4 regions of the Sphingomonas endolithica genome follow, and region 4 is predicted to be linked to each of the others. Evidence: predicted binding sites of a transcription regulator. Region 4 holds the regulator's gene; each other region holds the start of a gene.

Region 1 (7,953 bases), 1.9 Mb from region 4:
AGCGGCGATCCTTAAATCAACCGTTTCGGCAATGTCGCCCTTCGCAACACCGCTCTTGACGCGCTCGCGACGACTGTCCTCAGTTTTTATTAGCAAAATATAAGAAAAGTCGTCGCCGGATGTCGGCTTTCTAGCGTCAGAGTAGGAACTGATTATTGGGTCTCGACGCTAACGCCCTATGAGTAGCAGACCAAAGAGCGATCCAGGCATTGTCTACGATATCCAGCCAAGTAGTCTGTATCCCATAATGCTGCAGCAAAGGTTCTTGTGCGTAATCAGGTACGCCAGCAAATAGGCAGCTTCTCGTGACGCTTTCCTTGGTTCTTTCTAGTTATTGCGCGATAAAGCGTCGGCAATAAGCTAGGATATAGACAGCCCTGACCTCGCATATATATGCGCTCCCAGGGCTGGGCTGTGTGTTCCAGATAGCCGACCGCTTGCATCAGGCCATGAGGACTGTTGACGTGATATACATGCTGACCGAACGCGTCCTCAACGTAGTTGCAGCCGGCGATCGACAGCTTGGCTAAATCCCCCACCTAAAGATTCCCTGTGTTATTACTTATCGACATAAAGCTCAGTATCAGTGGCGTTTTAATGGTACGCAAGGCGTGATCGGCGTCGCTGGCTGTTCGGCATGGTGGTTCGCCAGATGAGGTCGCATTTGCCGACAGGATCAGAGCAACCGTTTTCAGCCAGCGGCTCTCGACCAATGTTCGTCGTTCGCTTCGTTAGAATACCCTCGGCGACGTTGCCCGGAAGGGCGCGGCCACCATTGGGAGGACTGCTGAATCTCGCTTTTCGCCATCCATCGCCGATTTTTCAACCGCTAGAGGCGGACGTCAGGTTGAGATGAATGGATGTCGGAAGATGAGTATCGCGAAATGGGCGCTGAATATCGCCTGGGCGGGCATTACGGCCGTTGTCGGAAATGGCGGAGGGCTGCTTCCCACATGTAGCATCTGAAAAGGCTTGAACGGGTAGATCCAATCTTACCGTCACTGGTCCCATTTCCCCACCACCGGTATCGACCGTCCTACCCAATAAGGACGTGACGATGCCCCTACCAAACGGCCTATACAAGGTAACCTGGGATACCCCCGCCGGAACCGAGTACGGCGTAGCGTATCTGCTGGACGGCCGCCTGCGTGGCGGTGACAGCGGCCTCTGCTACGTTGGCACGTACCAGCAGCAAGGCCAGCTTTTCACCGCTGAGATGTCCGTCACGCGTCATCGGCACGTCCCGGGCGCCATTGCCGCGCTTGGCCTGGACGACGTTCTGGTGGAGCTTACAGGCGTCGTAGAGGAGGGGGCGGCGCTGCGGGTGCGCGGCACCAGCCCCGAGAGCAGCGCAGTGCGGTTTTCCGCTCGGTTGGCGATGATTGCGGATTAAGTGCCGTTCCTCGAGACGGTGCGTGGCGCCAGCCAGCTCAACTAGCCTCCTTGTGAGCGCCGTAGCGTCGTCGTTTGGCGCTCGCCCCCCTCCCATATCGCCCGCAAGATATGTTTGGTTCTAGGATCTACCGCGACTCGCAAAGCTTAGGCATACTGTCTTCATCCCCGATGAAAGGCACGCCAATGTCGAGAGCGTATGACGACCATATGGAAACCGTGAACGCTGAGCGCGAACGCGCTTATGTAGCCGGTCAACTTGGCATTGATCCCGACATGCTGGACGAACATCCCTATACCCTTGATTACGCCACCACGAACGATGGCGGCATCGTTACGGCGTGGTTGCTCAATTGGGATGACGACGCCCCGGAAGGCGTGAACGCTGAGGGTAATTCCGGCTCGCTATGGACCTCGATCGCACCCGATTACAGCGACGATAGCGACCGCCAATCTGACGACGAATAAGGACACTCAGGAGCGCATGAGTTACTGGGAGCAAATCGCCAAGCAGGCTTGGACGGATACGCGCGCGGTGGTTCGGCTCGCCCATTTGGGCGCGCATTACGATGACGATCGGGGGGGCATCGCGGCGGGCGTCGTCACATAGCTAGCGACTGGCGGCATTGCTTGGAGCGCCATTGCGGCGATCGGCACGCTTGTGGTTGCCAGCGTGTTGCACTTTCTCACTCGATTGGTTCAGATACCGGCTGAGCACGCCCAGAAAGCTGATGACGAAGCGGCTAAAGATAAGCTCGATCCTGCCCGCGACACCGGCCTTACTGAGGCTTTGTGTTTCGCGAATCAGGCGTCGCCCGATAATCGTACTGCCCTTTACTGATCACAACCGGGTATTCGTCGCCGCTTATCATGCGTAACGAGGCTGGCCCTTCCGGTACGTCTTCTGCTGTTTCATTCACGAACCGAAACGACAACCTCTCTGTTGCCTGATCTTTGTGAAAGGTGAGCCGGCCAACTTCGCCATGGCTTACGGTAGTCAGCAGGGCTTTGAACGATTTCGGTAGATCGGCGGCGGACATAATCGATTCCTTCGGAGGCGGACCAGTGAGGTCGACCTAACGATACTGTTGCTCAACCGCGCGGCAACCCGCCAGCCACGCAGCAAGGGCAGCTATTTACCGCGGAGATGTCCGTCACGCGCCACCGGCACGTTCCGGGCGCTATCGCCGCCCTTGGCCTGGACGACGTTCTAGTGGAGCTTACAGGCGTCGTAGAGAAAGGGTCAGCGCTGCGGGTGCGCGGTACTAGCCCTGAGAGCAGCGCGGTGCGGTTCTCGGCGCGCCTGGCGATCATCGAGGATTAGTAGCATGCCCAATTCTGGCACCTGTGGTCCGGTGCGGCCGTCCTCTAGAGCGCGCGGCGCTCCGCTGGTATGTCTCGGCTTTTGAAACTGGGGCAAGTCTCCGATCGGCGTTAGGAAGGCGGCTCCTTCTGGATCGACCCTTCACGACCAGGCTCAAAGAAGCTCAGCGCTGTGGCACCAGTTCGGGATGCCGAGACCACGTACAGCTTACCCGGAGCCAATGGCTCCATCGGCCCCCGTTGTTCAAAGCCTTTCGGTATGGCGCCATATTGAACCCGGGTCGTGCAGGGTCCTTGAGACGACGTGTCGATGAGCCAAATGGGCTTCGCCCTGTCGGTGGCGGCATAGACGGTGAGACGGTCCAGGCAATAAGGCTCCGAGCTGGGTACGGTAAATGTCACCTGCCCCCGCTCCGACGTCACGGCTACGTTGTACTCCTGTTCGCAGGCGCCCAGCGACAGTGCCGCCAGTAGAAGTCCAACGTGTGCGAATTTACCAATCCTGGTCATTGCCCGAGAATGCCCGTGCCGTTGAGCTTCGAGCGCAACTGCCGGATCAGGGCCGGTGTCCGGCGGACTGGTGGCAACGCAAGCTGCTCGCCAAAATCGCCTACTAACGCCGCCTGGCCCTCAATGCTTTCATCATTGAAACCCTTCTTTCGATGTTTGTAGTCGTACATCTTGTTCGCGTCGCCGCCCGCCGCTTTAAACTCGGCCGCATAACGAGCGCCGAACCTGGCGAAGCCAAGGCGGCCGTATTGCAGGACGTGGGTATATTCATGCAGCAGCATCTCCACTCCCTCGGGGGTCGCTGCCAGGTTGCTACCACCGCGTTCGCGATAGACGCGTTGCTTGATGTATATGGTGTTGCCGATGGTGATCGCCGGATTTCCATTCAGGAACGCTATTGCCGCCACCGTTTGGAGTCCGGGGCCAGGTACAATCCGAACTTGCGAAGGTGCTACTGGCTGTTTGCCGAAAGCCCACGTCACAATCTTCACCTCAGCAGGGGTCAGAGCGCGGGCAAACGGTCCGCGATAGGAATCAGCCACAACGTTAGCGGTCCCGTGCGGAAGCTTGCCAAGTACAGAGGTGAAGAGTCCAATCTTACCCGCTAGGCTCTGAAATTCTGATTGAACGGATCGCCGAATAGCGGCTTGTGCAGATTGGATCGCTCGTTCGAGCGCCATGACCACGACGCGACTAGCGATTTTGCGAGCGTGATCGAAAAGTTCGTCGACCGGATTACCCATCAAGTCTGCCCCCATCTCACGGTTCAATGCGCAATGCTGAGACTGGTTCCGCTCACGCTTCTTCTCCCACCCGCCTGGCAACTACCCGCTGATCCAACCCAGGACACTGCGTTCGTGGCGGCAGGCGATGATTGCGGCCCGCCGCCGTCCCTCCCAGTGTGGCTACCAACCCCTCGTCAGGATCGCCCGAAGCCTACTTCCGCCGGCCGTCCGGTTCCTTGGCGACGCCCTTGAACGGCTTGCTGTCGGCCTTCTGGTCCATGAACTTGCCGTCGGCTGTGTCACGCTTGACGTGATTGCCGCTGGGCGCTTCAGTCTGACTGCGGTCTCTGACCGACCCGACCCGATGTCCCTCGCCAGTGTTCTTCGCCATGGTAGCCTCCGTACTGTTGCGTTCTTCCAAGATGGAGAGGGCACGTCAGCATGCAAGAGGTCGCTTGCGTGCGACGAAGAGGGCAGGGGCGCTATCCTGCAAGCAAGTACGCTAATACGTTACACCCCCTGCCTAAAGCTATATACAAAAGTACTTACCCCACACTCACGCGTATAAATAACCAGGGGGGTACTAACGTATTAGCGTATTCGGTTATGGCGGTTGGCGCTTTTGGTTATCGGGCCGCAGCGACGCCGACAGCGCCGCCGGCATCGCCGCCACTTCTATCCACGCCGACAAGCCGGCCGCCGGCCAGGGCGGAGGGTGATCGGGATTGTACCTGCGCTAGCCGCTGTGTGGCAGATCGAGCTTGGCCATTGTTCCCGATATGTTCTAACATGAGGCATGCTCGATTCGCCACTCACGCCCGCCACCGTGCCGGACTTGTCCGACGCGATCCTCTCCGCTCCTGGCTGGTGCCGCGTGGGAATAGCAATGCCCGACGAAGCTATGCGCCAGCGCGCTGCAGGCGAGCTTGCGCGCGCGATTGTCGAGCGACTGGGCGCTCCCGAGCACAACGCCGATCAGCTGACGTTAGCCCTTTAAGCGTGGGCGGCTTTGACGCGGAGGGCCGTCGAACCGCGTCCGATCTTTTCGAGTGCGCCGCGTGGCATATCGCGATCGTTGCAACGTGCAGGCAGTGTAAGCGCGAGTCTGTCTTTGACCCCCACGCGCTCTGGCATCTTTATCAACGGAAGGGCTGGCGGAACGACCTGAGGAGCGTGCAGCGCCGGATGAAGTGTAGAAGCTGCGGTCCGCAAGTGAGCGATAGCGGACCGTTGGCTTTAGGGCGCCGCTTTGCCGATTCGACGCTTGGTGAAATACGAGCTTATACCATCTCCCTTCATGGCCCTTTTACGCAAAGCGAACGCACCTCGTCAGATCGTTTTCCCCAGATATTTTCCATAAGAGCGTATCCGATAGGGTCGTGGGATCGCAGATCCTGTCTATCAAACGGGAAAAAATCATTACAGCCAAGATAGGCTTCGGTCAGTTCCGCGAAAAACTCTTCCTTATTATTGACAGCGTAGGCGCGCTTTTTGCCGCCGTGGACATAATCCACATTTGCATAGAGCTGCCGCTCAATAGCACTCTGATATGCTGCTTCAATCGGCGAATATCTCTCCCCGAGCACGCGACTATGGTAAGCATGGGCTAACTCATGGAGAACCATCATCGGCTGATCGGTTGTGGCCCACAAGACAAAGTTTTCCGAGTTGGTGATCTCAATACCGCCGGCCTTGTCAGGATTTTGTTTGTGCTCTCGCAGCCAATCTCTAGATGAATGGTAAGTTGCGCCTCCGGTTCCCTGTCGACCTTGGATCCAGAACGAGACCGACTTGAAAAACACCATTTGTGCCGGGGTCACCAGTGCTTGAACTTCTTTAAGGCGTGATTGCAAAACCTTAAAAGTGGTGTTCCTGAGGCGCGTGTCGGAACTAAGGTCTGGACTCATGAAAATATTAAACCCGTCCATCTGGATCAGGCGATAATCGGTTGTGGGTGGGTCGGCGCGGGCAGCCGAAGCGAAGCACCCAGCTAGGATTGCCAGAAAAGCTTTCTTCACGACCTTCAAATCCTACCAGTTCAGCGTTGGAAGTAGCGCGTTGCCCTCGCCCAGTCAGCCTACCTAGTGTCTCTACCGGGGTCTAAAGATCGAGGTCGGGGGTATCGAACAAGCCTGTACGAACGGCGGGTGTCGGCACGTGGCAGAAGCGACTGCATGTCCGCTATTGGGCGTGAGTCGCCATTCACGTTGTGCCGGTGATAACCAACCCGTCAGACCCCTGACAACATCCAACCCCATGCGCGAGTCGCCCAGCCGCTTTTCCTTTGATCCCCCGCCGGATGCTGTACGCTCCTCCAATGACAACACGCATGCTCCTGAGTCTCGCAGCCGGGCCGCTTGCCTTGGCGCTGTTCATTACGAACCCTCCGGCCGCCGCCGCGCAAGCGGAGAGCGACACGAGCACATCCCGGCGAACTCGTCTCGCTCTGGGGCCGCAGATCGTGCCCAGCTTTCCTGGAGCTGACGGTATCAGCATCCGCCCGCTCGTTGACGTTGCGCGGGCGCGCGGCGACGAACCCTTCGCCTTCGAGGCACCGGATGAAAGCTTTGGCCCCAGCCTGGTTCGCACTGGCGGGTTGCGGTTCGGGCCCGCACTAGGCTTCGAAGGAAAGCGTTCGCGCGACAACACGAACGGAATGCTGCCGAAAGTCGGCTTCACGTTCGAACTGGGTGGATTCGTGCAGTATCAGCTCACCCCAAAGCTCCGCCTTCGGACTGAAGTGCGTCAGGGGATCGGCGGCCACAAGGGACTGATCGGGACGGTTGGTGCTGACTATGTCACCCGCGACGCCGACCGTTGGCTATTCTCCATTGGCCCGCGCGTCACGCTTGCGAACGGTCGTTACAACCGGGCCTTTTTCGGTATCGATCGCGCGACCGCGATGACCACAACGCTACCTGCCTTCCGCGCGGACGGTGGCTTGCAGGCGGTCGGCGTGACCGCAGGCTTGATCCGCCAGATCAACGCGCGCTGGGGAATCTACAGCTACGCTAAATACGATCGGCTTGTGGCGGACCCCGGCCGCTCGCCTGTTGTGCGCGCCTTTGGGGCGCGCAACCAGCTCTCGGGCGGCATTGCGCTGAGCTATACCTTCGGCGGCAGCGTGCGGAAAAAGGCTGCGCCGTAACTCAAGTCGCCCACGTGGGGTGGCAGCTATCTGCTCTCCTTATCAGCAGCTAGCGGCTACCGGCAGCCCTACTCACCGGGTTCACGGACGGCTGCTTCCAGAATGCCACTTTGCAGTTGAACGTCCGCTGTTGGGCGTTAGCCCCCGGGTCGCATTGGGCGACAGCGGAAACGCAGATCTTAGCCTTCCGCTTTGCCCGCGTCCCGACCTGTTGGTCAGCTGCCGTTCCGTCTTAGGAGATCACTTGGGTGATAGTGCAAGACCTGCGCACATTCCGAACACTCAGATCGCAGGTCACACGAACCTGTCTGGGGTGCCATGACCCGGTCCAGCGAAGTCCGCCGACTATGGGGTTTCCCTTTCCGGTGAACAGCCGGACTTGAAGAGTTTGGGCGCGATCATGCATTGTCCCGAACTCTCTGCGCCCCGCCCTGCTTACACAAAGCGAACCGATCGTCTGGCACTGCGAAATGCGCCGGTCTGCTCCAAGAGGCCCCGTACGGAACGGGTCACTGCCATTCTCGCCATAGATCAGCATCAAAGCTGGGGCCCTATTGCTACGGTCTGCGGTTCGAACGTTAACGACGAACTCTGGCATAGCGTGGCGCCAGCTTTGGGCAGTAGCGTATGCCGTCCCACCGATAAGCATTACAGCCACCGCGGGTATGCCGAGCTGGATTGCGCTTCTCATGTCGCTACCTCAGAAATGATGCCTCATCTTAAGGCATGGCGGAATGCCCGCGACTGGGCGAAAGCAGACACATCGTCAGATAGCTGCCGAGAGTGCGGATATAATGGACCGGCAGGAGACCGGTCCATCAATCACAACCAGCGCACCTTACCAGTGGCCAGCTC
Region 2 (7,953 bases), 310 kb from region 4:
TGCGCCCGCGGCACATCAGGTTGGTCATCGCCGCCAGCGACGCCTTGCGCGCATCCTCGGCGACATCGCCGCCGACCGACGGCGCGAACACCTGCGCCTCGTCCACCACCACCAGCGCCGGGTACCAATGCTCGCGCGGGGCATCGAACAACGCGCCCAGGAAAGCCGCGGCGCAGCGCATCTGTCCCTCGGCATCGAGGCCTTCGAGGTCGAGCACCACCGAGGCGCGCGCCTCGCGCAGGCGGCTGGCGAAGCGCACGATCTCGACCAGCGAATAATTCACCGCCTCGACCACAACGTGGCCGTACGGGCCGGCGAGCGTCACGAAATCGCCCTCGGGATCGATGATGATCTGCTGCACATGCCCGGCGCTGCGTTCGAGCAGCCGCCGGAGCAGGTGCGATTTGCCGGAGCCGGAATTGCCCTGCACCAGCAGCCGCGTGGCGAGCAGCTCCTCCAGGTCCATGGACACCGGGCTGCCGCCCGAATCCATCCCCATGTCCACGCGTACCGTCATGCTTTCCCTGTGGCCGATGCGCGGCGACAGGGAAAGGGATAAGCCGCGTGGGGGGCGGTTTGGCGGCGGCAGCGGCATCGCAGCGGTTTCCCCACCGGCTAGTCATAGGTTGGGCGGTTTCGCATCAGCCAAGACCGTCACCCCGGACTTGTTCCGGGGTCCACCCAGCGGCTTGTCCCCCCGGGACTCCGACTTGAAGGCAGAGAGTGCGGCACGGTGGCCCCCGGAACAAGTCCGGGGTGACGATGATGGATCGAACGGACCCCCTTCGCGCCTAGATCAGGCCGTGCCCTGCCCGAAGCGGCGCTGCGTGGCGGCGGGGTGGCGAACGAGCGCGTCGTCCACTCGGGCCGGCCGGTCGAGCAACTCGCCACCGCAATTGGGGCAACGCTCGTCCAGCGCGTCGGCGCATTCGGCACAGAAGGTGCACTCGAACGAGCAGATGAAGGCACCGGCATCGTCGGCGGGCAGATCGACGCCGCAGCGTTCGCAATCGGGGCGCATTTCCAACATGCCGGTACCTTTAGCGCGCCGGCGCCGGCGCGTCTCGCGGCCGTTTCAGTCGATGAACAGATAATTGGCGTCGAACTCGCCGAAGCGCTGCAGCGCCGGCCAGTCGAGGATCCGCACTACGCCTTGGCGGAATTCCAGCAGCCCGTCTTCGCGCAGCTTGCGCAGCATGCGGTTGGCATGGACCGCGGTCAGCCCGGTGGCATCGGCGAGATCCACCTGTGTCACCGGAAAGTCGAATTCCAGGTCGCGCGTCAGGCCGACCCGGCCGAGCCGGATGAACATCTCACAGAACAGATGCGCCAGCCGCACCGCCGCGCCGCGCGCACCGATCGAGGCGATCCATTCGCGGTTGATCGCCGCATCGATCATCGTCGATCGCCACAGCAATTCCGTCAGTGTCGCGGATCGTTCGGTCAGTCCGCGCACGTCGGCATGCGGGAAGATGGCGACCTTCACCGGGGTGAGCGCGGCGACCGAATGCTCCAGCCGTTTCAGCGGATAGCTGTGCAGGTCGACGAAGTCGCCGGGGATGTGGATCGCCAGGATCTGCCGCCGCCCGTCCGGCATGTCCTTGAAACGCTCGATAAAGCCATCCAGCAACAGCGTGCACTGCGTCAGCGGCACGTTCTCGCGCACGATTACGCGCTTGGCGTCGAATTCCTGCGTGCGTCCGGCGGCCGCTTCGAATGCGGCCGCATCCTCGGCCGTCAGCACCGGCGTGCGATGCGTTAGCAGGAACAGACGCGTAATCATCAATCCCCCGTTCTGGAACGCGCCGCCCCATGTGCGCGTTGGCCGACCCGTACACCCATAAGTAGCTTGGGAACAGAAAATGTCGCACCCGCCGTACGATACCCCGATCGGGGCCACCGCCGAGCAGGGCCTGGTGCTGCTGGACGGACCCGGCGGGCTGGCCTTGTCGATGACGCCAGCCGCCGCCGACGCCTCGGCAAAGGCGCTCGCGCGCGCCGCCGAGGAGGCGGAGGCGCAGACGTCGGGCGAGGTGTCGGACGGAGGCAGCGGCCGGTCGGTGGGAGCTTAAAGCCTTACCCGTCCAAGCAAGTACCGTCATGCTGAACTCGTTTCAGCATCCAGGCGCGGTCATTCGCCTCATGGACACCGTCTTTGTGGTCGCCGACCGCGCCTGGATCCTGAAACAAGTTCAGGATGACGATGGTACTTTCGGATCGGTGGACCCCTGAACAAGTCCGGGGTGACGGCTTGTTGTGCGATGCGCTGCCAATCGCTTTGTGCGCCTCCCACGAATGACCCCAAGCGCTATCGCGCCGCGCGTACCTTGCCGCCCAACGACCGGATTGCGGGCTCGGCGATGACCTGCTGCCGGTCCAACTCACGATCGATATCGGCAAACCGCTTGAGCAACGCCAGCGCCAGCGGCGCGTTGGTCGAGCGCACCAGCACCTCGTCGTTCAGGAAGCGCGAATTGCGGTTGAAATTGAGGCTGCCGAAATAGCTGATCCAATGATCGCGCCGTTCGATGACGAAGATCTTGTCGTGCATCGGCAGGCCGTCGGCATGCCGATAGCGCCGAATCTCTACCCCTTGCGCGGTCAGCCGGTCGACCGCGTCCTGCGGCACGCGGCGTTCGGTGTCGTGCACGACCAAATGGATGGCCGCACCGCGTCGTGCCGCCCCCTCCAGCGCCGCCACCGCTTTGCCTTTAAGGTGCGAGATCGCGGCCCATAGCCGGTCGCCGGCCCCGAGCCCATCCAGTTCCTCCTCGACGATGTCGGTGTGCAGGCGGGGATAGAAAAAGAGCTGCGTGTCGCGATCGCGCACGACCCGGTTCTGCGTCATGCCGAAGCGGCTGATCGCACCGCCGTCGCGCGCCAGGTCGGCGACATGGGTCACCAGCGCCTCGACCAGCCCGCGGCCGGTGATTTCCACCAGCACATTGTGGCCGCGATCCTGATCGCCGATCTCGCGCACGATCGCGGCGCTGTCGTCGTCCACGCCGCCCGACGGGTTGAAGGAGCCGACCAGCGCGACCGGGCGCGGCCAGGAGAAGGCGTAGATCTTGGCGTGGAGCTTGCCGCTGAGCGCATCGAGCGGCGCCGGCAGTTCGCGTCGGATCGTCAGGCCGTTGCTGAGCCCCGCCTGGCGGAGCATCGCCAGCACGCCGCTATTCGCCCCGGCCAGGCGCGGATCGCCTTCCACCACCAGCCGTACCTTCACGCCACGGCGGCTGGCGTCGATCAGCGCCTGCGCGAGCTCGCTATCGAGGAAGTAATAGGTCGCCCAGTCGATCGATTGGCCGGGCGGTGTCGCGCGCACCTTGGCCAGCAGCAGATCGCGCAGCACGCCGGCCGGCTTGTCGGGGCCGCCGAAATAGACCTGGCCGATCGTCGGCTCGGCGGTGCCGCCACCCACTTCCTGTTCCGGCTGTGCGATCAGCGCCAGCGTCGTGACCGATGCGATCCCGGCGATGGCGGGAACGGCAATCCATAAGCGGGATGGTCTTTTTGTGGAGCGGCGCCACGACGACCCGCCCGGCATGTTCTTGAGCATGCGGCGCATTTGATAACGCACCCGCACCACCGCTACCCTGGCGGATGTGGCAACCCATGTTGCCCGTTGTGGAAGGGCGGCGAGGGCGCCGATCGGTGCGCCGGCCGGCGCGATATTTATTTGCTTCACGGCACTTCGATACTTGCGTTTTGCCGATGCCAGCTTTGAGCGCGCGTCGCGGGCCGCCGGCCGAGCCAGCGAGGGGTGATGCGACCCGACGATGGAATGGGCGGGCGAATTACCGTCTTGCAAGGCAAGTGCTTTGGGCACAATCTGTGGGGGTCGAGCATGGGGCCTGACCCCAATGCTGGTAGAACAAGGGCTTCGTCGCCATATAGTATGAAGGCGTTGCAAGCGCCGGTTGGTCGTGCGACGGTCCCGCTTTGTTCTACCCCGGTCGACATGGGGCCTGATGATTTTTTTTGGGGGCATGTGCCCCGTCGGGGATCGGTCGCAGACCGGTTGTGCGGGCAGCAGATTGAGGAACGGATGTAATGGATTTCAGCGACAGCCAGGGAGCGGACGCAGCAATGGAAACGATGGTGCGGGACACGGTCATGAGCGCGGATGCTGCGGTGACCGCTGGGATCAAGGCCGAAGCGACCGATGTCGATCGCAAGCTGGAAGCGCGCAGCGATTCCAAGGAAGTGAAGGCGCAGCTCTATCCGGTCGAGGTCGATCATTCGCGTGACGCGCTGCTCACCGATTTCGGCAAGGATACGCTGACCGACCGCTATCTGCTGCCGGGCGAGCGCTACCAGGATCTGTTCGTCCGCGTGGCCTCTGCCTATGCCGACGATGCCGCGCATGCGCAGCGCCTGTACGACGCGATCTCGCAATTGTGGTTCATGCCCGCGACGCCGGTGCTGTCGAACGGCGGCACCGGGCGCGGCCTGCCGATCAGCTGCTACCTCAATTCGGTGCCCGACAGCCTGAACGGCATCGTCGACACCTGGAACGAGAATGTCTGGCTCGCCTCGCGTGGCGGCGGGATCGGCACCTATTGGGGCAATGTCCGCGGCATCGGCGAGCCGGTCGGCCTCAATGGCAAGACCAGCGGCATCATCCCGTTCGTGCGCGTGATGGATTCGCTGACGCTGGCAATCAGCCAGGGTTCGTTGCGCCGCGGCTCGGCCGCCTGCTATCTCGACGTGTCGCACCCCGAGATCGAGGAGTTCCTCGAGATCCGGAAGCCCTCGGGCGATTTCAACCGCAAGGCGCTCAACCTGCATCACGGCGTGCTGCTGACCGATGCGTTCATGGAAGCGGTGCGTGCGGGCGACGAATGGGTGCTGCGCAGCCCCAAGGACCAGTCCGAGCGTGGCCGCGTCGATGCCCGCAGCCTGTTCCAGAAGCTGGTCGAGACCCGTCTCGCCACCGGTGAGCCGTACATCGTGTTCGCCGATCACGTGAACAAGGCGATGCCCAAGCATCACCGCGATCTCGGCCTCAAGGTCTCGACCTCGAACCTGTGCAGCGAGATCACGCTGCCGACCGGCAAGGACCATCTCGGCAACGAGCGCACGGCGGTCTGCTGCCTGTCGTCGCTGAACCTCGAAACCTGGGACCAGTGGAAGGACCAGAAGGGCTTTATCGAGGACGTGATGCGCTTCCTCGACAACGTGCTGCAGGATTATATCGACCGTGCCGAACCCGGCATGGAGCGTGCGGCCTATAGCGCGGCGCGCGAGCGCTCGGTCGGCCTGGGCGTGATGGGCTTCCACTCCTTCCTGCAGGCCCGCGGCCTCGCCTTCGAAGGCGCGATGGCCAAATCGTGGAACCTGCGCATGTTCAAGCACATCAAGGGCCAGGTCGACGAAGCGTCGATGCAACTCGCGGTGGAACGCGGGCCCTGCCCGGATGCTGCCGACATGGGCGTGATGGAACGCTTCAGCTGCAAGATGGCGATCGCGCCAACCGCGTCTATCAGCATCATCTGCGGCGGCACCAGCGCGTGCATCGAGCCGATCCCGGCCAACATCTACACGCACAAGACGCTCAGCGGCTCGTTCTCGATCAAGAACCCGTATCTCGAGAAATTGCTGATCGAAAAGTCGAAGAACAGCGATGCGGTATGGAATTCGATCCTGGAGCAGGGCGGCTCGGTACAGCATCTCGATTTCCTCAGCATCGAGGAAAAGGATTGCTACAAGACCAGCTTCGAGATCGACCAGCGCTGGCTGCTCGAGCTGGCCGGCGATCGCACGCCCTATATCGATCAGGCGCAGTCGCTGAACCTGTTCATCCCGGCCGATGTCGAGAAATGGGACCTGCTCATGCTCCACTTCCGCGCCTGGGAACTGGGCATCAAGTCGCTTTACTATCTGCGTTCGAAGAGCGTGCAGCGCGCAGGCTTTGCCGGTGGCGTCGAGAACGACAACACGATCGACAAGCCCAAGTACGAGTTCGAAACGACCGATTACGATGAATGCCTGGCGTGTCAGTAGCCGGCGGCTGATAGGGGCCTGACATGGACCAGAAATCGGGCTGCACAGCGATTGCGGTGATCGTCGGCGTGGTGTTGCTGCTGCTCGCCATGTTCGCTTACCCGCAATACCGCGTCTATTCGCAACGGCTGGCAGGCGAGGCGGCGCTGGCCGAGGCGCAATCCTCGCGGCAGGTCGCCATTCTGGAAGCGCGCGCGAAGAAGGAAAGTGCCGTTGCGCTCGCGGAGGCGGAAGTGACGCGAGCGCGCGGTGCTGCGCAGGCTAATGCGATATTGCAGAACAGTCTCGGCGGCCCCGAAGGCTATCTACGTTATCTTCAGATTCAAGCGCTGGAATCGAGCCGTGCTACGTTGATCTACGTGCCGACGGAGGCCGGGTTGCCGGTTACCGAGGCCCGGCGTCTTGCGACCGACCCACCTGTGGTCGATCGCTGATCATGCCTTCGATGCGATCCTCCCTGACAGCAAAAACCCCGGCCCGCAGGGTGCGGACCGGGGCTTTGCGTTCGGCAGGTGAGAAGGGCTTAGGCCTCTTCTTCCAGGCCGATCGCGACGTCGGCATTCGCGCTCAGGCGGACCTTGTCGCCCTCGACCTCGGCGACCAGGCCGCCCGAGATGTAATGGTGATGCCCCTCGTGCGTGCCGGTGCCTTCGTTGACCTGCGCGCCCGAATCCTTCTTGGTCAGCTTGATGCGGTCGCCCTCGACATGGTCGACGGTGCCGACATGCACGCCGTCCGCGCCGATGACTTCCATATGTTCCTGAATTGCACTCAGATCGGCCATGGTAACAGCTCCTTCGTTACGGTTGCGGCATCTGAACGCACGACAGGCGAGTTGGTCGCATGAGCTGGCAGATCGTCATCATGTACACGGTCGCGGTGCTGTTCGCCGTCACCGGCGTGGTGCTGCTGATCGCGCTCGTGCGGCCCGCCGGCCCGGCCAAGGTCTATGTGTTCCGCATGGTCGGCATCATGGCATTGTCGCTCGGCATCGTGCTCGCCATGTCGGCCACCGCGATGTGGCGCTGGAGCGGTGCGGCATGAGCATCATCCATTCCATGAACAAGGCGAGGCGTCCGACATGGTGACATTGCTGTACGGCATGATGATCCTGGGCGGCGCGATCGCGTTCATCGGCGGCGGCGTGCTGCTGGTGTTCGGCAAGCAGATGCGCGCGCGCGACGAGGCCGCCGGCCGCATCACCGCCAAATATCCCACCCCGCAGGCACAGCGCCGGCTGGCGATCGTCATCACGGCGATCGGCCTGGCCTGCCTGCTGCTAGCCTTCATTTTCTAAGTTTCACCGGAGTTTACCCCAATGTCCCTCACCGAAGCCCGCAAGCAGTACAAGCCGTTCGAATACCCCTGGGCGTTCGATTTCTGGAAGCGCCAGCAGCAGATCCACTGGATGCCCGAGGAAGTGCCCTTGGGCGAGGATTGCCGCGATTGGGCGCAGAAGCTTTCCGAGCACGAGCGCAACCTGCTGACGCAGATCTTCCGCTTCTTCACCCAGGCGGACGTCGAGGTGCAGGATTGCTATCATGAGAAATACGGCCGCATCTTCAAGCCGACCGAGATCAAGATGATGCTGGCTGCGTTCAGCAACATGGAGACGGTGCACATCGCCGCCTACAGCCATCTGCTCGACACGATCGGCATGCCCGAGAGCGAATATGGCGCCTTCCTCGAATATAGCGAGATGAAGGACAAGCACGATTACCTGCAGACCTTCGGCGTCGACAGCGACGAGGATATCGCCAAGACGCTCGCCATGTTCGGCGGCTTCACCGAGGGGCTGCAGCTGTTCGCCAGCTTCGCCATGCTGATGAACTTCCCGCGCTTCAACAAGATGAAGGGCATGGGCCAGATCGTCACCTGGTCGATCCGCGACGAGAGCTTGCACTGCGAAGGCATCATCAAGCTGTTCCACGCCTTCTGCAAGGAGCG
Region 3 (7,953 bases), 1.3 Mb from region 4:
GCGAGCGGGCGTGAGTGGGAGCGAACCAGTAGCGGCCGAGGTGCCGGACGAGCAGGTGGCGCGGCCGTGGCACAGGAGGCGCGCGCTGCGCATCGGTGGTGCGGCGACATTGTTCGTGTCGGCGTCGCTGGTCGGGCTCTGGCTGGAGCGGCGGTCGATCACCACCGCGGTGATCGATCGCAAGCTGGCGCAGGCACATGTGCAGGCGCGCTACCGCATCGTCGATCTGGGCTTCGGAGGGCAGCGGCTGATCGATGTGGTGGTCGGCGATCCGGCCCGCCCGGATCTCACCGCCGACTGGCTGGAGCTTGGCACGCATATCGGCCTGGATGGCGCGCGGGTGACCGGCGTGCGCGCCGGCGGCCTGCGGCTGCGGGCAGCCTTCGTCCGGGGCACATTGTCGCTGGGCGCGATCGACCGGCTTCTGCCTCAGTCCACCGGCGGCGGCACGTTCCGGTTGCCGGCGATCGACCTTGAAGTCACGGACGGCCGCTTGCACCTGACCGTGCCGGCGGGGATCGTCGATCTTGCGCTCACCGGCCAAGGACGTCTCGACCATGGCTTCAGCGGGCGGCTGCAGGCAGCAAGTCGGCAGTTGACGGCGGGTGGCTGCCTGGTGCGCGGCGTGGGCGCGGCGACCATGGTCTGGACAACCAGGGCCGCGGTGCACCTGTCGGGTCCGCTCATGGCCGATCGACTGCTGTGCCCCGGCACCACCGCCGAGCGCGTCGCCATCGACCTGGCGGCGAGCCTGTCTGCGGGCATGGCCCATTGGCAGGGCAGCGCCACGCTGCGTACCGGGCGGCTCGCCGCATCATCGCTCGCGGTCAGCCAGGCGAGGGGCAGGATCACCTTTGCCGGTACTGCCGCCACCACCACGGGAAAGGTGGCGCTAGTGAGCGGACCGGCCACGCTCCGCGGGATTGCTACACGATCGCTGGCATTGAACGGACGCTATCGCCTGGGCCGCGATCCGGGGTTTGCCGGTCGCGCCCGGGCGGACGGCATCTCGCTCCCGGCGACCATGCTCGCCGCCATCCGCCGCCAGGGGCAAGCCGCACCGGCAACGCCGATCGCTCCGCTGCTCGCCCGGGCAAGCGACGCGGTGGTGGTTGCCGGCCGTGACTTCGATGTCGCCGCCGACCTTGCCCTGACCCGCGGCGGCATCACCTTTTCGCGCGTCGACAGCATGGCGCGATCCGGTGCCGCCGCCAGCTTCGCACCCGATCGTCCGGTCGATTTCGCCTGGGGCACGATGCCGGCGATTGCGGGCATCGCACGACTGTCGGGCGGCGGCCTGCCGTCGGTGACGGTGCGGCTTGCCCAGGCTCGGTCGCGCGGGCCGATCCACGGCGTCGCCACGATCCTCCCTTATGCCGCCGGGGGTGCCCGGCTGGCGCTCGATCCGGTACGCTTTACGGCCGATGGCGCTGGCGGGCGCATGGCGACCGTCGCGACGCTCTCCGGCCCGCTAGCCGACGGACGTGTCGAGGGCCTGCGTCTGCCGCTCGAGGCGGCGTGGAACGGCGCGGGGGTGCTGAGCCTCAACCCGGACTGTATCACATTGTCCTACGATCAACTCGCCCTATCCACGTTGCGCCTGCGCAGCGGAAGCGTGCCGCTGTGCCCGAGCGGCGCCGCCTTGGTGCGTGTCGCGGGGGGCAAGATCGATGTGGAGGGCCGTGCGCCCATGCTTCGTCTGGCGGGCCGCCTGGGATCCACGCCGCTGACCTTGGCGGCGGATGATGCCCGCTTCTCGCTGAACTCGGGCGGCATCACCGCGCACGACGTTGCGGTGCGGCTCGGCCAAGGCGAGTCGGTGACTCGGCTGGACGTCGGGCGGCTCGCCGGTGCCGTGTCCGCAGCGGGGCTGGGCGGCCGTTTCGAGCAAGCAGGCGGCCAGATCGGCAAGGTGCCGTTGCTGATCTCGCACGCGGGCGGCAACTGGCGGATGAAAGACGACGCATTAGCGTTGTCCGGCACCGCCGACGTGGCGGATTCCGCTGCTAAGGCGCGGTTCCAGCCATTGCATGCCGATGCGGTCCAGCTGCGGCTCGTCGGCGGCGCGATCAATGCGTCTGCGGCGCTCGCCGTGCCGGGCAAGTCGGTTCACGTGGCGGACGTCACGATCAAGCACGATCTCGGCAGCGACACGGGGCGGGCGACACTCGCCGTCCCCAAACTTGCCTTCGACGATGCATTCCAGCCGGACGACCTGACGCCGATGACCTATGGCGTGATCGCCGATGTGCGTGGCGCCATCTCGGGTGACGCGCGGATCGACTGGACGGCACAAGGCGTCACCAGCACCGGCACCTTCCGCACCGACGGGCTCGATCTGGCCGCCGCCTTCGGCCCGGTCGCCGGGCTTGCCGGCACGATCCGCTTCACCGATCTGCTCGCGCTGGAAAGCGCCCCCGATCAGGTCGCGACGGTGGCGTCGATCAATCCTGGCATACCGGTCACCGACGGTCGCGTCGTCTATCGTACCTTGGCGAACAGCCGGGTGCATGTGGCGAGCGGGCGGTGGCCGTTCGCGGGCGGCACGCTGGTGCTGCAACCGACGATGCTCGATCTGGCCGGCGCCCGCGACCGCCGACTGACGTTCGAGTTGCAGGCCGTCAATGCCGCGCAATTCCTGCAGCAATTCGACTTTGGCAATCTGAGTGCGACGGGCACCTTCGACGGCACCCTGCCGATGATCTTTGACGCGACGGGCGGGCGGATCGAAGGCGGGCACCTCAAGGTGCGGCCGGGCGGCGGCAACATCGCCTATGTCGGCGAACTCACGCAAAAGGATCTCGGCATCTGGGGCAACATCGCCTTCCAGGCGCTGCGCTCGATCGACTATCGCGATCTTGCCATCACCATGAACGGCCCGCTGGCGGGCGAGATGATCACCGAGGTGCGGTTTGCCGGCATCAGCCAGGGCAAGGGCGCGAAATCGAACTTCCTGGTCCGTCGGCTGCAGAAATTGCCCTTCGTCTTCAACATCCGCATCCGCGCGCCGTTCCGCGGGCTGATCGATGCGACACAATCCTTCTACGATCCCTCGCGGCTGATCGAGCGCAACCTGCCGGCGCTGCTGCAACAGCAGAACGCGACCGGACTCCGCGCCGAGCCACTCGCTCCACCGATCAGTTCCATTCAGCCTGCCGCAAGCGACCCCATGCCATGAAGGACCATCGAAGATGACGAGGCCGGTTACCAAACATCGCAAGATGATGAGATCGAGCTTGATAGGCGTATTGATCGCGACGACGGGATGCGTGAGTATTAGTGCGCCTGATAAGCCGATTGAAATCAATCTTAATATCAACGTTACGCAACAAGTGGTGTATCGGCTGGATAGCCAGGCCAAGTCGCTGATCGAGAAGAATCCGGGGATTTTCTAACATGACGAGCAAAGCCATCCTGATCGCTTTTGGTGCAACGGCGTTTCTCAGCCTCGCGGTTCCGGCAGCGGCGCAGCGCGATCCGGCCTATGCCGCGGCGCGATCGGCGGGGCAGGTGGGCGAGCAGCCCGATGGCTATCTGGGCGTGGTCGGCGCCGGCTCGGCCGAGTTGCGGGCGCTGGTCAGCAACATCAATATCCAGCGCAAGGCCAAGTACACGCAGAGCGCGCAGGCGAGCGGTGCGACCGTCGAGCAGATGGCGTTCACCAGCGGCTGCAACCTGATCCAGCAGACGCAGCCGGGCGAAAAGTACCGCGCGCCCGATGGCGCCTGGCAGACCCGCAGCGGGACGGCCCCGATCCGCGACGGTCGCTGCGGGTAAGCCGCACATCGCTTGACTCGTCAATGGGTTGAGCGCCACAGAACAAATAGTGAACAAGTGAGTCGCCGACCGGCTGCGTATCATCGTGATTCGCAGGGCGGGCGACCGACTTTGCTCGGGCTCGAGATCGATGGAGGATGAGCTGGAACGCGGGCACTTGCATGAGATCTTCGCGCTGGAGGCGGCGGACGCCAGTAGCGCGGCGGGGTTTGCGGCGATGATGCTGCGCCGTGCCGAGTGCGAGGCGTCGGCGGTGGTGTGGCTGCGGCAGGAACAGGCGCATGCCGAGGGCGGCGCGTTGTACCTGCCCGGACTGCTCGACCTGGTCGCGGGCGGCAGCGACCTGGTGATCGGCATCCTGCCCGATCCGCTGGCGGTGCTGAAGGCGGCCGCCGACCTGGCGCGGTGCCCCGAGGTCGGCGTGGTGGTGATCGAGCTGTGGAAAGATCCTCGCGTGCTCGATCTCACCGCGACGCGGCGATTGGCGATGGCGGCGCAGAGCTCGGGGGTGACCGCCTTGCTGCTGCGGGTGGCGGGAACCCCGGCACCCAGCGCTGCGGCGACACGCTGGGCGGTGCGCGCGGTGCCGTCGGTGCCGCTGGAGGCGAATGCGCCGGGCCATGCCGCGCTCGACGTGGAGCTGTTGCGCCAGCGTGGCGGCCGGGCCGGCGGGCGCTGGATTATGGAGTGGAATCGTGACGAAGGAAGCTTCTGTGAAATACCCCAAAGCGGCGGCAGGCAAAGCGGGCCGCCGCCACCTGGCATTGTGGTTTCCCCGGCTGTCGGCCGAACGGCTGCAGCGGGCCGGCGCAGCGCCGGCTGATGCGCCGTTCGCGCTGGTCGAGAAGGTGCGCGGGGCGATACGGCTTGCCGCGGTCGATGCCCGCGCGCTGGCGCTGGGCATCGCGCCCGGCCTGACGCTTGCCGATGCCCGGGCGCAGGTGCCCGATCTGGTGGCGATCGATCATGATCCGATCGCCGATCACCTGTTGCTGGAGCGAGTCGCCGATGGCTGCGACCGCTATACGCCGCTGGTGGCGATCGACCCGCCCGACGGCCTGACGCTGGACATCACCGGTTGCGCGCATCTGTTCGACGGCGAGGCGGCGCTGGCCGAGGATCTGGTCGCGCGGCTGGCGGCGTACGGGCTGCAGGCGCGCCATGCACTGGCCGCCACGCCCGAGGCGGCACAGGCGCTGGCGCGGTTCCAGACCATGCCGGCGACCGACGAAGCAGGCGCGGTGCGCCGCCTGAGCGTTGCCGCCTTGCGCCTGGACGATGCGACCGAGCTGGCGCTGCGCCGCGCCGGGCTGAAGACGATCGGCGATCTCGCCGGACGGCCGACCGGGCCGCTGGCCGCGCGCTTCGGCGATGCCATGACCGGCGCGCTCGCCTGCCTGATCGGCAAATCGGACAGCCGCATCGTCGCGCGGCGCGTGGCGCCCGCCTTGCTGGTCGAACGCCGCCTGGCCGAGCCGATCGCGCGCACCGAACAGGCGCTGATGATCCTGGGCGAGCTGGCGGCCGAGGCCGGCGAGCAGATGGAGCAGCGGCATCTGGGCGGACGCCGCTTCGTCGCGCGCTTCTTCCGCAGCGACGGCCTGGCGATCGATCTTGCGGTCGAGACCAGCCTGCCGGTGCGCGATCCCGCGGTGGTGATGCGCCTGTTCGACGATCGCCTGGGCAGCCTGGCCGATCCGATCGATCCGGGCTTCGGCTTCGACCTGATCCGGCTGGCGGTCCCCACGCTGGCGCCGCTCGCGCCGACGCAATTGCTGCTGGAAGGCGGTGCGGTGGCGCAAGGGGAATTGGCCGCGCTGATCGATCGCCTGAGCACGCGGATGGGGCGCGGCCGGTTTCGCCGCATGGCGCCGCGCGACACGCACAATCCGGAGCAAGCGGTGCTCGCCTTGCCGGCGGTCGAGGCGACCGAACCGGCGAACTGGCCAGAGCCGGTGCCGGGCGAGCCGCCGCTCCGCCCGCTGCACCTGTTCGATCCGCCGCAGCCGATCCAGGTCACCGCGCAGGTGCCGGACGGGCCGCCGCGGCAGTTCCGCTGGCGGCGCACGTTGCACGACGTGACTCGCTTCGAGGGGCCCGAACGGATCGCCGCCGAATGGTGGCACGATGCTGGCGCCAAGCCGACGCGCGATTATTACCGCATAGAAGACGCGCTGGGCCGCCGCTTCTGGGTGTTCCGCCATGGCCTGTACGAGACCGAGCGGAAAAATCCCGGCTGGTACATGCACGGCCTGTTCGCGTGAGCGAGGAGGCGGCGCCGCCACCACCAGCACCACCGCCAACGCCTTTTGCGGAACTGGTCGCGGCGACCAATTATTCCTTCCTGCGCGGTGCCAGCCACCCCTCCGACATGGTATCCGAGGCGCACCGGCTGGGCATGACCGGCATCGGCATCGCCGATCGCAACACCGTGGCGGGCGTGGTGCGCGCCTGGGTGGCGCTGCGCGATGCGCCAGAGACGGCGCGTGCCGCGCTGAGCAAGGCCAAGGAAGCCGCCGGCCAATCGCCCGTGCTGAGTGCAGCGGAAAATGCCGCCTGCGAGGTCGATCTGCGGCTGATCGTCGGTGCGCGGCTGGTGTTCGCCGACGGCACGCCGGACATCGTCGCCTATCCCGCCACGCGTTTCGGCTGGGGGCGGCTGACGCGGCTGCTGACCGTCGGCAACCGGCGCGCCGGCAAGGGCGGGTGCCTGCTGGAGATCAGCGACCTGTTCGCGCATCTCGACGAGCTGTTGCTGATCGTGCTGACCGACAGCAGCTTCGTCGCCACCGAGAATGCGGCGATGGCGGCGGAGCGGATGCCGGGGCGCCACCAGCACCAGCCGGCCGATCCGGGCGACAACGTCATCCCCTTGCCCGGGTTCGATCCCCCCGCAGCGCCGCCGGCGCCACGATATTGGCAGCCGCTGCGCAACGAGAGCGGGCTGCAGGGCACGCTGTTCCGGCTGCAGCGTGCTGCCCCTGATCGCGTCTGGCTGGGCATCACCATGCCGCACCGGGGCAATGACCGGCGCCGTTTCCAACGGCTGGCCGAGATGGCCGACACGCTCGGCATTCCGCTGATCGCGACGCGCGACGCGCTGTATGCCGATGCCCAGGCCCGCCCGCTGCACGATGTCGTCACCTGTATCCGCGAGGGCGTGAAGGTGCAGCAAGCCGGGCGGCTGCTTGCCGCCAATGGCGAACGCTATCTGCTGCCGGGCGACACGATGGCGCGCCTGTTTGCCGACCGACCGGACGCGGTAGCAGAGACGGTCGCTTTCCTGGCCCGCATTCAATTCGATCTCGGGCAGCTCAAATACGAATATCCGCACGAAGCCGTGCCCGAGGGATGGAACGCGCAGGATTGGCTGCAGAACATCGTCCTGCAAGCCGCGCTGCGGCGCTATCCCGGCGGCCTGCCGGGCAAGATGTGCCGCCTGCTCTATGAAGAGTTCGGGCTCATCCGCGACCGCAACTATGCCTATTATTTCCTGACCGTGTACGATGTGGTGCGCTTCGCACGATCGGTCGATCCACCGATATTGTGCCAGGGGCGGGGATCGGCGGCCAATTCGGTGGTCTGCTTCCTGCTCGGCGTCACTTCGGTCGATCCGATGGAATACGACCTGTTATTCTCGCGCTTCGTGTCGAGCGAACGCGACGAGCCGCCCGATATCGACGTGGATTTCGAGCATGAGCGGCGCGAGATCGTGATGCAGTACATCTACGATCGCTATGGCCGCGAGCGTGCCGGGATCGCCGCGACGGTGATCCATTTCCGGCCGCGCAGCGCGGTCGGCGAGGTCGGCAAGGCGCTTGGCCTGTCGGAGGATGTCACCTCGCGGATCAGCAGCACCGTATGGGGCAGCTTTGCCGGCGAGATCGAGGATCAGCGCTTCGCCGAAACCGGGTTCGACCTGCGCAGCCCGGAGATCGCGCGGCTGAAGCTGCTGGTCGACCAGATCCTGCAATTTCCCCGTCACCTGTCGCAGCATGTCGGCGGGTTCGTGCTGACGCAGGACCGGCTGGACGAGACCGTGCCGATCCATAACGGCGCGATGGCGGATCGCACGTTCATCGAATGGGACAAGGACGATATCGACGCACTGCAGCTGATGAAGGTCGATATCCTGGCGCTGGGGATGCTGACCTGCATCCAGAAGAGCTTCGATCT
Region 4 (7,953 bases):
ATCGTCGGATCCTGCACGGTGCAGGTCACGAACGCGCCGATCGCGCAGACCTGCGCATAGACGTTCTTGTCCTTGATCTCGGTGTGCAGCGCGCTGCCGCCCAGCGAGATGCTGATGTTGCGGATCGGGCGCCATTCCAGCTCGGCCTCGATGCCGTAAGCGTCGGCATGATCGGCGTTGAACAGCACGCCGTTGCCATTGGCATCGTTGCCGTTCAGCTGGATGTCCTTCACACGGTAGGTGAAGCCCGTCACGTTGAAGCGCATGTTGCTGAACGGGCGTGTCTTGAGCCCTGCCTCGTACGACATGATCGTTTCCGAATCTGCCGTGGTGAAGGCAGCACCGAACACCGCCGAGCGGCCCTGGATGGTCGGCCCGCGGAAGCCGCGCGCGACACGACCGTACAGGCTGATCGCGTCATTAGCTTCGTACAGCGCAGAGACGTCGAAGCTCGGCTCCTTGCCCGTCAGGCGAACGTCGCGCGGCGCGGTACCCGGGAAGTTCACCGTGCCATCCACGCGGTATGCCGGCGTGGTCAGAGTGGTGCGCTTCTTGTCCTTGGTATAACGCCCACCGGCGGTCAGCGTCAGCTTGTCGAAGCGATAGCTGATCTGGCCGAACGCCGCCCAGGACGTGTTGATGTCGTGCAGCTGCACGAAGTTGCGGCTGTTATACGCGCCATTGGTCGGCAGCAGCAACGATGCGCGCTGGCGGAATTCGGTGTCGTCACGCTGGTCGAAATAGAATCCGCCGATCTGCCACTTGAAGTCGGTGTCGCCGTTGCTCGCCAGGCGCAGTTCCTGCGTCCACTGGTCGAGATCGCGGATGCGGCCCTGGCTCTGGCCGGGGAAGCCGGTCGGGAACAGCACGGTCGTGCCGCCATCGGTATCGCCGCGGCTATAGCCCTTGGTCGTCTCGTAGGCAGTGATCGAGGTCAACGTCGCCGCGCCGAAGTCCCATGCCGCGTTCACCGACGCGCCATAGGTCTTGTACGCCTGCGGGTTGCCGACCGCTTCGTCGAGCGCAACGCTGTCGCGCGGCTCACGCTGGATGTTGTTCGATCCGCGCACCAGCGCACCGCGATGGAAGATCGTCGAGGTACCCTTGTAGTCACGGGCATGGCCGGAAACGTTGATGCTCAATGCATCCGTCGGCGTGAACAGCAATTGCAGCCGCACGTCCTTCTCATCGAACCCGCCCAGCGCATCCCTGCCGCCGCGCGTGCCGTCGGGCCCCGTGCCGGCGAACGTGTTGTCGACCCAATCGTCGCGATGCTGGTAGAGACCCGACAGGCGGAACGCGATCTTGTCGGCCACGATCGGCCCGCCGATGCCGGCATCGGCCGTGATCGTGTTGAAGCTGCCATAAGAAGCCGTCCCACGGCCCTGGAACGTCTGGCTCGGGCGGATCGTATCGAACTTGATGATGCCCGCCGTCGTGTTGCGGCCGAACAGCGAGCCCTGCGGCCCGCGCAGCACTTCCACCTGGTTGACGTCGAACACCGGGTTAGATTTCAGCACGACATGCTCGAGCACGACATCGTCCTGGATGATCGACACCGGCTGCGACGCACCGAGATAGAAATCGATGTTGCCGAGGCCACGGATGTAGAAGCGCGGGAAGATGCGCCCGGTGGTGCTTTCGGCATACAGGCCGGGCACGCGCCCGGCGAGGCTCAGGATATCCTCGCCACCGCTCTGGAAATCGCGCAGCGAATCGCCGCCGACCACGGCGACCGACACCGGCACCTTCTGCAGGTTCTCGGAGCGGCGCTCCGCCGTCACCACCACTTCGCCTAGATCGCTGTCCGAACCGCTATCGGCGACCGCCACCTCCGTCGCGTTCTGCGCCGAAGCGGCAGTCGCGCCCAGCATCGCGCCGAATGCGGCCCCGACGAGCAGGGTGGATTTGATGACGGTCTTGTTCAACATGAGTGTCCCTTTGGTAAGTCGATTGATCAGTGCGCACGACGGTGCTCGTCACCGTTGACGGTGCCGGCTGTCTATCTCTGACGATCTATGTCCCGCGCTGGCGTCGCCCTAGGAGCCGATTAAGACCGAACCGTGACAACGCTGGACAGCCGTGGATGATGGCCGGCGGGTGTGTGATCTTGGCAACGGTGCCGCATAGCGAGGGCAATTCCCTACTTGGTTCCCCGGCGAAGGCCGGCGCCCCGTAGCGCCGCAGATGAAACGGGAATCAACGTGAGCAAACGACCGTTCTAAGCCTGGCCCCCGGCCGCCGCCCGGGGACAGTAGCCAAAAGCGCTCGACCTTCACCCACTTCCCACGATACGCCGGCCGCCATGACCCTGCTCCCCGTCACCGAAGCCCAGCAGCGCCTGTTCGCGCTCGCACCCCGCGCCCCTGCCGAGACCGTGCCACTCGCCCAAGCCGTCGGCCGCTGGGCCGCCGCCGACGTGCTGGCCGATCGCACGCAGCCGGTGACCGATCTGTCGGCGATGGACGGCTACGCGATCCGCTACGCCGACCGCGCCGGCCCGTTTACTTTGGTCGGCGAAAGCGCCGCTGGCCGCCCCTTCACCGGCCCGATAACGGCCGGCGAAACGGTACGCATCTTCACCGGCGCCGCCATGCCCGATGGCGCGGACAGCGTCCTCGTCCAAGAAGAAGCGTCGCGTGAGGGCGACACGATCCTCCTCGCCGGCGAAGGCCCCCGCCGACAGGGCGGCAACGTTCGCCGACGCGGGCTTGATTTCACCACCGGTGACCGGCTGATCGCTGAGGGCCAGCGCCTCACCCCCGCGCGGCTCGCCGTCGCCGCGATCGGCGGGCATGGGGCGATTGCTGTCGGTCGGCGGCTCAGGGTGGCGGTCGTGGCGACGGGCGACGAACTCGTTCCCGCCGGCACCCTCCTCGCCCCCGGTCAGCTGCCGGAATCCAACGGGCTGATGCTGGCGGCCATGCTCGCGCCCTGGCCGGTCGACGTGATCGACCTCGGCATCCTGCCCGATGACCTTGCGGTCATGACGGCGGCCTTTGCGGCGGTCGATGCCGACATCCTCGTCACCACCGGCGGCGCCTCGGTCGGCGATCACGATCTGGTGCGCCCGGCGCTGGAGGGTGCCGGGGGCAGCATCGATTTCTGGCGCATTGCGCTGCGCCCCGGCAAGCCGATGATGGCCGGGCGTCTCGGTAACACGGTGGTGCTCGGGCTCCCCGGCAATCCCGTGTCCGCCTTCGTCACCGCAACCCTGTTCCTGCTGCCGCTGATCGCGGCAATGTCCGGCGCGGCCGATCCGATGCCGCCGCCAATGCCTGCGCGCCTTGGCGAAGACATACCGGCGAACGATCATCGCACCGATTACCTGCGTGCGCAGTTACGCGACGGCTGCGTGTTCGTCTCGACGATCCAGGACAGCTCGATGCTGCTGACACTGGCGCGAGCGGACTGCCTGCTGATCCGTGCCGCGGGCGCGCCGGCGGCAAAGGCGGGCGACTCAGCGGAAATCCTCAACCTTGCTTGACTTGGTGGTGAACGTTCCATAAAGGTTCCTCGTCTGTTCTGACGGAGGAACGCCAATGCTAACGCGCAAGCAGCACGAGCTTATCTGCTTCATCCACGATCGCCTGGAGGAAACCGGCGTGTCGCCCTCGTTCGAGGAAATGAAGGAGGCGCTCGACCTAAAGTCGAAGTCGGGCGTGCACCGCCTGATCAGCGCGCTCGAGGAACGCGGCTTCATCCGTCGCCTGCCCAATCGCGCCCGCGCGCTGGAAATCCTCAAGATGCCCGAGCGTGGCGAGGTCGTGAAGCTGGCCAAGAAGGCGCCGCGGGTCGAGGCGCCGCAACCTTCTCAACAGCCGCCGCGCCCCGCCCCGGCCAACGATGTGATCGAGATCCCGCTACACGGCCGGATCGCCGCCGGCGTGCCGATCGAGGCGTTCGAAAGCGATGCGATGCTCTCGGTGCCTGCCGCCTTGCTCGGCAGCGGCGATCATTATGCGCTCGAAGTCTCCGGCGACTCGATGGTCGAGGCCGGCATTCTCGACGGCGATTACGCGCTGATCCGGCGTCAGGAAGTCGCGCGTGACGGCGAGATCGTCGTGGCACTGATCGAAGAGGCAGAGGCCACGCTCAAATATTTCCGCCGCGAAGGGGCGATGGTGCGGCTCGATCCCGCCAACCGCGCCTACGATCCACAGCGCTACGCCCCGCAGCAGGTGCGCGTACAGGGTAAGCTCGCCGGTCTGCTTCGCCGCTACGACTGATCGCCGCCGGGCGCCGCCGCCAGGGATGGCGGTCGCCCGGCCGGTAAACCGTCTCGACATGGCCGGTGGACAGCGTGATTGCGACGCCGCCGGTCTTGGCGAGCATGGACCGATCGAGCCGTAGCCAGCGCGGCGCGCAGCCTCGCGGCAAGCGCCGCTCGCTGACCACGATATCGGCCTCGCGGCACGCGGCGATCAACTCACCCGCCGGTACCAAATAGGCGCTGCGCGTCGCCAGGATCCGCCATGTCCGTCCGCCCGCGACGCGGTCGGTCAGGCACAAATCCCGGTTGCACCGCGCCTCGGGCTGTTCGGCCAGCAGCAGCGGCGTGCCGTCTACGCCGCCATTCTCCGCCAGCATGTCGGCGGTATAATCCCCCACCCGGTCGCGCAGCATGGCCAGCCTGCCCGCGGCGGTGCGCACCGCGACATGCCGCCCGTCGCCGGTCACCAGCAGGTCCGGCGCCGGTGTCAGCAAGGCCCAGCCAAGGCCGAGCAGCAACGGCGCGAGACCCAGCCGCCGCCAGCGCGTGCGCCACAGCGCCACCCACAACCCACCCATGACCATCAGGCCGTAAGCACCCACTGGCATCGCCGGCAGCGCCGCCACCGATCCCGGCAGCGCGGCCGTGGTCCGCGCCAGCCACAACAGCGATCGCAGCGACGCATTAGTCAACCACCACGCTGGCGCGCCGAGCCCCGCAGTGTCCAGCAGCAGCGCAAGGGCCTCCAGCGGCATGATCACGAAGGTGGTCAGCGGAATGGCGACGATGTTGGCCAGCGCGCCGTACAGCCCAGCCTTGTGGAAATGGAACAAGGCGATCGGCATCAGGGCCAGCTCGACGGCCAGCCCGGTCAGCACCAGCGACCCGATCCCACGCCCGAACGCCTGCAGCCGCCCCTCGCCCCGCGGCGCGAACCACGCCGTCACGCGGGGATGCTCGTGCAGCGCGACGATCGCGGTGATGGCGGCGAAGGACAGCTGGAAGCTTGGGCCCGCCACCGCCTCCGGCCAGAGCAGCATCACGACCAGGGCGCCGGCCGCGACCAGCCGCAACGTCATCGCCTCGCGCCCCATCGCCAGGGCGACGAGCACCAGCAGCGCCGCGACGCACGATCGGATCGTCGGCACCTGGCTGCCGGTCAGCAAGGTATAGCCGATCGCCGCCCCGGCACCCGCCGCCGCGGCGATCAGCGGCAGCCGGAAACGCAACGCCAGCCATGGGCTGAGCGCCAGCAGCCGCAGCACGACGAGCATCGTCGCCGCGACCACCGCGGTGATGTGCAGTCCGCTGACCGACAGCAGATGCGCCAGCCCCGAGCGCCGCATCGCCAGGGCATCTTCCTCGCTGATCGCCCCCTGGTCGCCGGTCGCGAGCGCACTCGCAATCCCTCCGGGACTGCCGTCGACGCGGCTTTCGATATGCTGCGACAATCGCGCCCGCAGGTCCGATCCCACCGCTTCGCCCGGCGTGACCACCACGACCGGCGCGAAGCCACGCCCGGTCCCGCCGATCCGGTCGAACCAGGCGGTGCGCGCATAGTCGTACGCCCCCGGCACCGCGGGCTCGGGCGGCGGCATCAGCCGCGCCCGCAGCCCGATGATGCTGCCGCGGGTCAGTCCTGCAGGCACATCCTTCTCCGCGAGATTGACGCGGATGAAGCCCGGCAGCGTGGTGAGCCGCCCCTGCCGATCGGTCACGGGTTCCATGATCCTGGTCGGCGCCAGCCGCAACCGCACCAGATCGCGCGCGGCGAGCGGTTCCAAGCTCTCGACCCGCGCTTCGAACGCGACGATCATCGGCCGCGTCAGCACCACGCCCGCCACCCCCTCCGCGCGCCACCATATCAGCGCCAGCCCTGCCATGACGCAAAGCGCACCGACGAACACGATCCGTGCCGCTCGCCCCCCGTGCGCCACCGCCATCCCGCCCAGCGCCGCCGCACCGCACAGCGACAGCACCATCATCCAGGTCCGCGGATCGGGCAGCAGGAACCAGGCGGCGATACCCGCGCCGAATGCCACCGGCAGCCACAGCACGATCTGGTCGCGCTCCGCCTCCAGCCAGCGCTCGATGCCCGCGTGCGCCTGCGAAAGCGCCGACCAAGCGGTTTGAAGCCGCCATGGTCGCGTGCTAGGGGCGTCGGCGGCAGAGCTGGCCATAGTCCTCAAGTCTGAAAGGATGCGCGGTTGAGCGCAATAGCCGAACCGGGAGCGATCGCTTCCGGCACCCCCCAGGCGACGAAAGTCGTCACGCGTTTCGCACCATCGCCGACAGGCTTCCTGCATATCGGCGGGGCGCGCACCGCCTTGTTCAACTGGCTGTTCGCGCGCCATCATGGCGGCGACTTCCTGCTGCGCATCGAGGATACCGATCGCGCGCGCTCGACCCAACCGGCGATCGACGCAATCCTCGATTCAATGACGTGGCTGGGCCTCGATTGGGACGGCGACACCGTCTACCAATTCGCCCGTGCCGCGCGCCATGCCGAGGTCGCCAATGAGCTGCTCGCCAGCGGGCACGCCTATAAATGCTATGCGACCGCCGAAGAGCTGACGGCGCTCCGCGAGAGCCAGAAGGCCGCCAAGCAGCCGATGCGCTATGACGGCCGCTGGCGCGACCGACCGGCGAGCGAAGCCCCCGAGGGCGCGCCTTATGTCGTCCGCATCAAGGCCCCCAAGGATGGCGCGACCACGATCGAGGACCGGGTCCAGGGGCCGGTCACCGTGCAGAATGCCGAGCTCGACGATTTCGTCCTGCTGCGTTCGGACGGCACGCCGACCTACATGCTCGCGGTCGTCGTCGACGATCACGACATGGGCGTCACGCACGTCATCCGCGGCGACGATCATCTCAACAACGCCTTCCGCCAGCTGACCGTGATCCGCGGCATGGGCTGGCCCGAGCCGATCTATGCCCATATCCCGCTGATCCACGGCACCGATGGCGCGAAGCTCTCCAAGCGGCACGGCGCGATCGGGGTCGATTCCTACCGCGACGAGCTCGGCATCCTGCCCGAGGCGCTGGGCAATTACCTGCTCCGCCTGGGCTGGGGCCATGGCGACGACGAAGTGATCAGCCGCGAACAGGCGATCGAGTGGTTCGAACTTGCCGGCGTCGGCAAATCGCCGTCCCGCTTCGACCTGAAGAAGCTGGAGAACCTGAACGGCCACTATATCCGCAGCGCCGATGACGCACGCCTCGCAGGGCTGGTCGCCGAGCGACTCGAATTTGCGGTATCGCCCGAGCAGCTCGACCTGCTGCGGCGCGCCATGCCGGCGCTGAAGCCGCGCGCCGCCAACCTGAACGAGCTTGCCGGCAACACTGCGTTTCTGTTCCGCACCCGTCCTCTCCTGCTGGACAACGACGCAGCAGCACTACTCACCGCGGAATCGCGGGCGCTGCTCGCATCGGCGCACAGCAAGCTTGACGCGCTTGGCCGCTGGGATACGGAGAGCCTCGAAGACGCGGTTCGGCAGACGGCCGAGGAATCGGGTACGAAGCTCGGCCAAATTGCCCAGCCTCTGCGCGCGGCCTTGACCGGCAAGAAGACCTCCCCCGGCATCTTCGAGGTACTCGAACTCCTCGGTCGCGAGGAAAGCCTCGGCCGGATCGCCGATCAGATGACCGCCTGACCAGGCGATAGATAGAAGGACCTATGATGAGCGACCCCGCAAAGCTGGCCGTCGACGGCAAGGATCTGGATCTCACCGTCATGTCGG

What was found. Region 4 encodes LexA, which represses DNA repair genes until DNA is damaged. Its sites were predicted from a motif close to GTTCCNCNCTTGTTCT; they were not measured.
Region 1: NV382_RS19595 (DUF6771 family protein) is a predicted target of LexA. The motif match lies at 4,721-4,736, and genes of this name have one in related genera.
Region 2: NV382_RS05920 (ribonucleoside-diphosphate reductase subunit alpha) is a predicted target of LexA. The motif match lies at 3,934-3,949, and genes of this name have one in related genera.
Region 3: NV382_RS10820 (ImuA family protein) is a predicted target of LexA. The motif match lies at 3,817-3,832, and genes of this name have one in related genera.

What each region holds. Positions count from the first base shown of each region.
Region 1 covers NZ_CP103057.1:2,795,431-2,803,383, reverse strand. Annotated here, with positions in the region: gene NV382_RS13170 (GrlR family regulatory protein) at 1,058-1,393, shown strand; gene NV382_RS13165 (hypothetical protein) at 1,579-1,860, shown strand; gene NV382_RS13160 (hypothetical protein) at 1,877-2,002, shown strand; gene NV382_RS13155 (hypothetical protein) at 2,172-2,432, opposite strand; gene NV382_RS13150 (eCIS core domain-containing protein) at 3,222-3,968, opposite strand; gene NV382_RS13145 (hypothetical protein) at 4,162-4,341, opposite strand; gene NV382_RS19595 (DUF6771 family protein) at 4,747-4,947, shown strand; gene NV382_RS13140 (M90 metallopeptidase family protein) at 5,246-5,968, opposite strand; gene NV382_RS13135 (MipA/OmpV family protein) at 6,280-7,098, shown strand; gene NV382_RS13130 (carbonic anhydrase) at 7,921-7,953, opposite strand, start outside.
Region 2 covers NZ_CP103057.1:1,247,817-1,255,769, reverse strand. Annotated here, with positions in the region: gene NV382_RS05950 (ATP-binding protein) at 1-517, opposite strand, end outside; gene NV382_RS05945 (DUF1272 domain-containing protein) at 797-1,030, opposite strand; gene NV382_RS05940 (Crp/Fnr family transcriptional regulator) at 1,076-1,783, opposite strand; gene NV382_RS05935 (hypothetical protein) at 1,863-2,072, shown strand; gene NV382_RS05930 (hypothetical protein) at 2,101-2,232, shown strand; gene NV382_RS05925 (phospholipase D-like domain-containing protein) at 2,309-3,586, opposite strand; gene NV382_RS05920 (ribonucleoside-diphosphate reductase subunit alpha) at 4,054-6,006, shown strand; gene NV382_RS05915 (SPFH domain-containing protein) at 6,030-6,440, shown strand; gene NV382_RS05910 (DUF2171 domain-containing protein) at 6,530-6,790, opposite strand; gene NV382_RS05905 (hypothetical protein) at 6,850-7,050, shown strand; gene NV382_RS05900 (hypothetical protein) at 7,088-7,303, shown strand; gene NV382_RS05895 (ribonucleotide-diphosphate reductase subunit beta) at 7,325-7,953, shown strand, end outside.
Region 3 covers NZ_CP103057.1:2,276,789-2,284,741, reverse strand. Annotated here, with positions in the region: gene NV382_RS10835 (YdbH domain-containing protein) at 11-3,178, shown strand; gene NV382_RS10830 (YnbE family lipoprotein) at 3,249-3,395, shown strand; gene NV382_RS10825 (YdbL family probable chaperone protein) at 3,397-3,777, shown strand; gene NV382_RS10820 (ImuA family protein) at 3,935-4,600, shown strand; gene NV382_RS10815 (Y-family DNA polymerase) at 4,491-6,041, shown strand; gene NV382_RS10810 (error-prone DNA polymerase) at 6,038-7,953, shown strand, end outside.
Region 4 covers NZ_CP103057.1:933,815-941,767, forward strand. Annotated here, with positions in the region: gene NV382_RS04440 (TonB-dependent receptor) at 1-1,931, opposite strand, end outside; gene NV382_RS04445 (molybdopterin molybdotransferase MoeA) at 2,306-3,487, shown strand; gene lexA (transcriptional repressor LexA) at 3,543-4,229, shown strand; partial or broken gene NV382_RS04455 (ComEC/Rec2 family competence protein) at 4,237-6,393, opposite strand; gene gltX (glutamate--tRNA ligase) at 6,421-7,866, shown strand; gene NV382_RS04465 (citrate synthase) at 7,893-7,953, shown strand, end outside.